Regions from separate parts of the Bacillus sp. SD127 genome, predicted to be linked through region 1. Evidence: a T-box and tRNA genes for the amino acid it is inferred to sense, from the RefSeq annotation. Region 1 holds a T-box; the other holds one or more tRNA genes.
What was found. A T-box is a leader RNA that pairs with one kind of tRNA and senses whether it is charged. The one in region 1 lies ahead of glyQ (glycine--tRNA ligase subunit alpha), so its partner is inferred to be a tRNA-Gly.

Region 2: it encodes a tRNA-Gly, which carries the amino acid that the T-box ahead of glyQ (glycine--tRNA ligase subunit alpha) is inferred to sense. The anticodon was not compared.

The regions. Positions count from the first base shown of each region.
Region 1 covers NZ_CP191226.1:1,621,771-1,625,030, forward strand. Annotated here, with positions in the region: gene ACQVGS_RS08365 (YqzL family protein) at 38-181, shown strand; gene recO (DNA repair protein RecO) at 218-985, shown strand; T-box leader at 1,025-1,199, shown strand; gene glyQ (glycine--tRNA ligase subunit alpha) at 1,282-2,169, shown strand; gene glyS (glycine--tRNA ligase subunit beta) at 2,162-3,260, shown strand, end outside.
Region 2 covers NZ_CP191226.1:4,170,947-4,174,206, forward strand. Annotated here, with positions in the region: rRNA gene ACQVGS_RS21615 (16S ribosomal RNA) at 1-705, opposite strand, end outside; tRNA gene ACQVGS_RS21620 (tRNA-Ala) at 879-954, opposite strand; tRNA gene ACQVGS_RS21625 (tRNA-Pro) at 962-1,038, opposite strand; tRNA gene ACQVGS_RS21630 (tRNA-Arg) at 1,062-1,138, opposite strand; tRNA gene ACQVGS_RS21635 (tRNA-Leu) at 1,148-1,233, opposite strand; tRNA gene ACQVGS_RS21640 (tRNA-Gly) at 1,248-1,322, opposite strand; tRNA gene ACQVGS_RS21645 (tRNA-Leu) at 1,365-1,447, opposite strand; tRNA gene ACQVGS_RS21650 (tRNA-Lys) at 1,455-1,530, opposite strand; tRNA gene ACQVGS_RS21655 (tRNA-Thr) at 1,568-1,643, opposite strand; tRNA gene ACQVGS_RS21660 (tRNA-Val) at 1,647-1,722, opposite strand; rRNA gene rrf (5S ribosomal RNA) at 1,745-1,860, opposite strand; rRNA gene ACQVGS_RS21670 (23S ribosomal RNA) at 1,914-3,260, opposite strand, start outside.

The DNA.
Region 1 (3,260 bases):
AGGTAAGCTAGTTTAACTACAGAAAGGTGGGTTTCTTGTGTTGAATTTTACCTGGAACGTATTTTCTCAAACAGGAAATGTTGATACGTATCTTCTTTTTAAAGAACTGGAAAAAGAGAACATGGAAAGACCCGAAGAACTAGAAGATGAGCTAGCCCGATTTGATTTTCCAATTTTATAGACCTCTTGACCGCTCCTGTTTTAGGAAGGTGCGGAAATGCTGACAAAATGTGAAGGAATCGTTCTTCGTACCAATGATTACGGAGAGACGAATAAAATTGTTACTTTACTGACAAGAGAACACGGAAAAATAGGTGTTATGGCCAGAGGAGCCAAAAAACCGAACAGCCGTTTATCAGCAGTCAGCCAGTCCTTTTTGTATGGTTCATTCCTAATGCAGAAAACAACAGGCCTCGGAACCCTTCAGCAGGGTGAAATGATCCTCAGCATGAGAGGTATCAGAGAGGATTTGTTTTTAACTGCATATGCAGCTTTTATTGCTGAGCTCGTTGACAAAGGCACAGAAGAAAAAAAACCAAATCCCTATTTGTTTGAATTTATTTTAGAATCCTTTAAACAGCTTGACGAAGGAACAGACCCGGATGTTATTACCTTCATTGTTCAAATGAAGATGCTTGCTGTGATGGGACTGTATCCTGAGCTTAATCACTGTGTGCATTGTAAAAGCCAGGATGGGACATTCCATTTTTCTGTTCGCGATAACGGTTTTATTTGTCATCGCTGCTTTGACAAAGACCCTTACAAGGTGCCGATTAAACCGCAAACGGCAAGGCTTTTGAGACTGTTTTATTACTTCGATCTTTCAAGGATTGGCAATGTGTCTTTAAAGCAGGAAACGAAAAATGAATTAAAGCAAGTTATTGACTTGTACTACGAAGAATATTCAGGGGTTTATCTGAAATCGAAGCGTTTTTTAGATCAAATGGAGAGCATGAAACATCTTATGGGTGAAAACAAAAGTTGACATATGGCCCATCTTTTTATATGATCATTTATTATAAAATATGTTGCAGTGAGAGAAAGAAGTACTTGCGTTTACCTCATAAAAGCGACCTTAGGACGGTGTAAGCTAAGGATGAGCGCGCAACGAAAGGCATTCTTGAGCAATTTTAAAAAAGAGGCTGGGATTTTGTTCTCAGCAACTAGGGTGGAACCGCGGGAGAACTCTCGTCCCTATGTTTGCGGCTGGCAAGCATAGAGACGGGAGTTTTTTGGTTGCTGCCGCAGCAATTTTATGAAAGAAAAGTGGAGGTGCTTGAAATGAATATTCAAGACATGATTCTAACCCTGCAGAAGCATTGGTCTAATGAAGGCTGTGTGCTCATGCAGGCATACGATGTAGAAAAAGGGGCCGGCACGATGAGCCCGTATACATTTTTGCGCAGTATCGGTCCTGAGCCGTGGAAAGTGGCTTACGTTGAGCCGTCAAGACGCCCAGCTGACGGCCGATACGGAGAAAACCCGAACAGACTCTATCAGCATCATCAATTTCAGGTCATCATTAAACCATCACCTGATAACATTCAAGAGCTGTATTTAGACTCTTTGCGCGCTCTCGGAATTGATCCGCTTGAGCATGACATCCGTTTTGTTGAGGACAACTGGGAGAATCCGTCTTTAGGCTGTGCGGGTCTTGGCTGGGAAGTCTGGCTTGACGGAATGGAAATTACACAATTCACGTATTTCCAGCAGGTTGGGGGACTTGAGTGTAAGCCTGTTTCCGTGGAAATTACATATGGAATTGAGCGTCTGGCCTCTTATATACAGGATAAAGAAAATGTATTTGATCTTGAGTGGACGTCAGGGTTTACTGTGAAAGATTTATTTATGATGGCTGAGTACGAGCATTCCGTTTATACATTTGAAACATCTGACGTTGATATGCTGTTCCAATTATTCAGCACGTATGAAAAAGAAGCGATCAAGCAAATGGATAACGGTCTTGTGCATCCCGCATATGACTACGTGCTTAAATGCTCGCACACATTCAACCTTCTTGACGCCAAAGGGGCAATCTCTGTTACAGAGCGGACAGGCTATATCGGAAGAGTGCGGAATTTAGCAAGAAAAGTCGCAAAAACCTATTATGAGGAACGAGAAAAACTAGGGTTCCCAATGCTTAAAGGGGAGGGTTCTTCTCATGAGTAAACAGGATTTACTTTTAGAGATCGGATTAGAGGAAATGCCGGCGCGCTTTTTGAATGAAAGCATGGTTCAGCTTGGCGAAAAGCTGACAGGCTGGCTTGCAGAAAAAAATATTGTACACGGTGAAGTGAAGCTTTTTAATACACCGAGACGCCTTGCTGTTTTCATAAAGGGTGTAGCAGAAAAGCAGGATGATATAAAAGAAGAAGCAAAAGGGCCTGCAAAAAAAATCGCCCTTGATGCTGACGGCAACTGGACAAAAGCGGCGATTGGGTTTTCAAAAGGCCAAGGTGCCAGCGTGGAAGACTTGTACATGAAAGAAATAAAAGGCACGGAATATGTTTTTGTGCAAAAATTCCAAGCAGGACAAGAAACCAAAACGCTTCTGCCTGAACTGAACAGCTTAATTACAAGCCTCCATTTCCCGAAAAACATGAGATGGGGAAATGAAGATCTGCGTTATATCCGTCCGATTAAATGGATTGTCGCTTTATTTGGCCAGGATGTCATTCCGTTTGCAATCACAAATGTTGAGTCAGGCCGGACGACACAGGGGCACCGGTTCCTGGGGCATGAAGTGTCTATTGAATCACCTTCAAGTTATGAAGAACAGCTGAAACAGCAGCATGTTATTGCTGATCCAAATGTTCGCAAACAGATGATTCAATCGCAGCTGGAAGCAATGGCCGAAGAAAACAATTGGAGTATTCCGGTTGACGAGGATCTCCTTGATGAAGTCAATCATTTAGTAGAATATCCGACGGCTCTTTACGGCTCATTTGAATCTGAGTTTCTGTCCATTCCTGAGGAAGTGCTTGTAACGACAATGAAAGAGCATCAGCGCTATTTCCCTGTTAAAGACAAAAACGGAGATTTGCTGCCTTACTTTATCACAGTCCGTAACGGAAACAGCCACGCGATCGAAAATGTCGCACGAGGCAATGAAAAAGTGCTGCGTGCTCGTTTGTCAGATGCTTCTTTCTTCTACAAGGAAGACCAGAAACTGAACATTGATGAAAATGTGAAGAAGCTTGAAAACATTGTGTTCCATGAAGAGCTTGGCTCTCTTGCTGATAAGGTAAGAAGAGTAACAG
Region 2 (3,260 bases), 1.7 Mb from region 1:
CATTTCACCGCTACACGTGGAATTCCACTCTCCTCTTCTGCACTCAAGTTCCCCAGTTTCCAATGACCCTCCCCGGTTGAGCCGGGGGCTTTCACATCAGACTTAAGGAACCGCCTGCGAGCCCTTTACGCCCAATAATTCCGGACAACGCTTGCCACCTACGTATTACCGCGGCTGCTGGCACGTAGTTAGCCGTGGCTTTCTGGTTAGGTACCGTCAAGGTACCGCCCTATTCGAACGGTACTTGTTCTTCCCTAACAACAGAGCTTTACGATCCGAAAACCTTCATCACTCACGCGGCGTTGCTCCGTCAGACTTTCGTCCATTGCGGAAGATTCCCTACTGCTGCCTCCCGTAGGAGTCTGGGCCGTGTCTCAGTCCCAGTGTGGCCGATCACCCTCTCAGGTCGGCTACGCATCGTTGCCTTGGTGAGCCGTTACCTCACCAACTAGCTAATGCGCCGCGGGTCCATCTGTAAGTGGTAGCCGAAGCCACCTTTTATGTTTGAACCATGCGGTTCAAACAAGCATCCGGTATTAGCCCCGGTTTCCCGGAGTTATCCCAGTCTTACAGGCAGGTTACCCACGTGTTACTCACCCGTCCGCCGCTAACATCAGGGAGCAAGCTCCCATCTGTCCGCTCGACTTGCATGTATTAGGCACGCCGCCAGCGTTCGTCCTGAGCCAGGATCAAACTCTCCGATAAAGTAGTTTGACTGACTACGCACATCGCTGTGCGATTTTATTAAAACTTGAATTAACAGGTACGTTTTGTCTTGTTTAGTTTTCAAAGATCATTTTGTTATCGCTTTGTTAAAGCAACTTTATTAGTATACAACGTCGCTTTCTCAAAGTCAACAACTTTTTTAAATCTTTTTTTGGTGGAGCCTAGCGGGATCGAACCGCTGACCTCCTGCGTGCAAAGCAGGCGCTCTCCCAGCTGAGCTAAGGCCCCGTAAAAATGGTCGGGAAGACAGGATTCGAACCTGCGACCCCATGGTCCCAAACCATGTGCTCTACCAAGCTGAGCTACTTCCCGATTTCCCATATTGATAAAATATATGGCGCGCCCGAGAGGAGTCGAACCCCTAACCTTTTGATCCGTAGTCAAACGCTCTATCCAATTGAGCTACGGGCGCAAATTATAATGCCGAGGGCCGGACTTGAACCGGCACGGTAGTCACCTACCGCAGGATTTTAAGTCCTGTGTGTCTGCCAATTCCACCACCCCGGCGTGGATGGTATAGTTGGAGCGGAAGACGGGATTCGAACCCGCGACCCCCACCTTGGCAAGGTGGTGTTCTACCACTGAACTACTTCCGCAGACAGGATGTCCAGTTTTTATTTAACTGTCATCCTATATAATGCGGGTGAAGGGACTTGAACCCCCACGTCATAAAGACACTAGATCCTAAGTCTAGCGCGTCTGCCAATTCCGCCACACCCGCTTAAAAATGGTGAGCCATGAAGGACTCGAACCTTCGACCCTCTGATTAAAAGTCAGATGCTCTACCAACTGAGCTAATGGCTCTTCTTACAAGAGACTTGAATATTATATCATATAAAAGTGGTGCCGGCAAGAGGACTTGAACCCCCAACCTACTGATTACAAGTCAGTTGCTCTACCAATTGAGCTACACCGGCAAATGGTGGAGGATGACGGGCTCGAACCGCCGACCCTCTGCTTGTAAGGCAGATGCTCTCCCAGCTGAGCTAATCCTCCATAATTGCACTAACGTGCAATTGCTTGGCGGCGTCCTACTCTCACAGGGGGAAACCCCCGACTACCATCGGCGCTGAAGAGCTTAACTTCCGTGTTCGGCATGGGAACGGGTGTGACCTCTTCGCTATCGCCACCAAACAATTGAGAGTGTTCTCTCAAAACTAGATAACAGGTGTGACATCATTAGAAATTAGGTTAAGTCCTCGATCGATTAGTATCTGTCAGCTCCATGTGTCGCCACACTTCCACCTCAGACCTATCAACCTGATCATCTTTCAGGGATCTTACTTCCTTGCGGAATGGGAAATCTCATCTTGAGGGGGGCTTCATGCTTAGATGCTTTCAGCACTTATCCCGTCCGCACATAGCTACCCAGCGATGCCCTTGGCAGAACAACTGGTACACCAGCGGTGCGTCCATCCCGGTCCTCTCGTACTAAGGACAGCTCCTCTCAAATTTCCTGCGCCCGCGACGGATAGGGACCGAACTGTCTCACGACGTTCTGAACCCAGCTCGCGTACCGCTTTAATGGGCGAACAGCCCAACCCTTGGGACCGACTACAGCCCCAGGATGCGATGAGCCGACATCGAGGTGCCAAACCTCCCCGTCGATGTGGACTCTTGGGGGAGATAAGCCTGTTATCCCCGGGGTAGCTTTTATCCGTTGAGCGATGGCCCTTCCATGCGGAACCACCGGATCACTAAGCCCGACTTTCGTCCCTGCTCGACTTGTAGGTCTCGCAGTCAAGCTCCCTTGTGCCTTTACACTCTGCGAATGATTTCCAACCATTCTGAGGGAACCTTTGGGCGCCTCCGTTACCTTTTAGGAGGCGACCGCCCCAGTCAAACTGCCCACCTGACACTGTCTCCCCGCCCGATAAGGGCGGCGGGTTAGAAGGTCAATACAGCCAGGGTAGTATCCCACCGATGCCTCCACCGAAGCTGGCGCTCCGGTTTCCAAGGCTCCTACCTATCCTGTACAAGCTGTACCAACATTCAATATCAGGCTGCAGTAAAGCTCCACGGGGTCTTTCCGTCCTGTCGCGGGTAACCTGCATCTTCACAGGTACTATAATTTCACCGAGTCTCTCGTTGAGACAGTGCCCAGATCGTTGCGCCTTTCGTGCGGGTCGGAACTTACCCGACAAGGAATTTCGCTACCTTAGGACCGTTATAGTTACGGCCGCCGTTTACTGGGGCTTCAATTCGCACCTTCGCTTACGCTAAGCGCTCCTCTTAACCTTCCAGCACCGGGCAGGCGTCAGCCCCTATACTTCGCCTTACGGCTTCGCAGAGACCTGTGTTTTTGCTAAACAGTCGCCTGGGCCTATTCACTGCGGCTCTCTCGGGCTTGCACCCTAACAGAGCACCCCTTCTCCCGAAGTTACGGGGTCATTTTGCCGAGTTCCTTAACGAGAGTTCTCTCGATCACCTTAGGATTCTCTCCTCGCCTACCTGTGTCGGTTTGCGGTACGGGCACCTCTCACCTCGCTAGAGGCTTTTCTTGGCAGTGTGGAATCAGGAACTTCGCTACTATA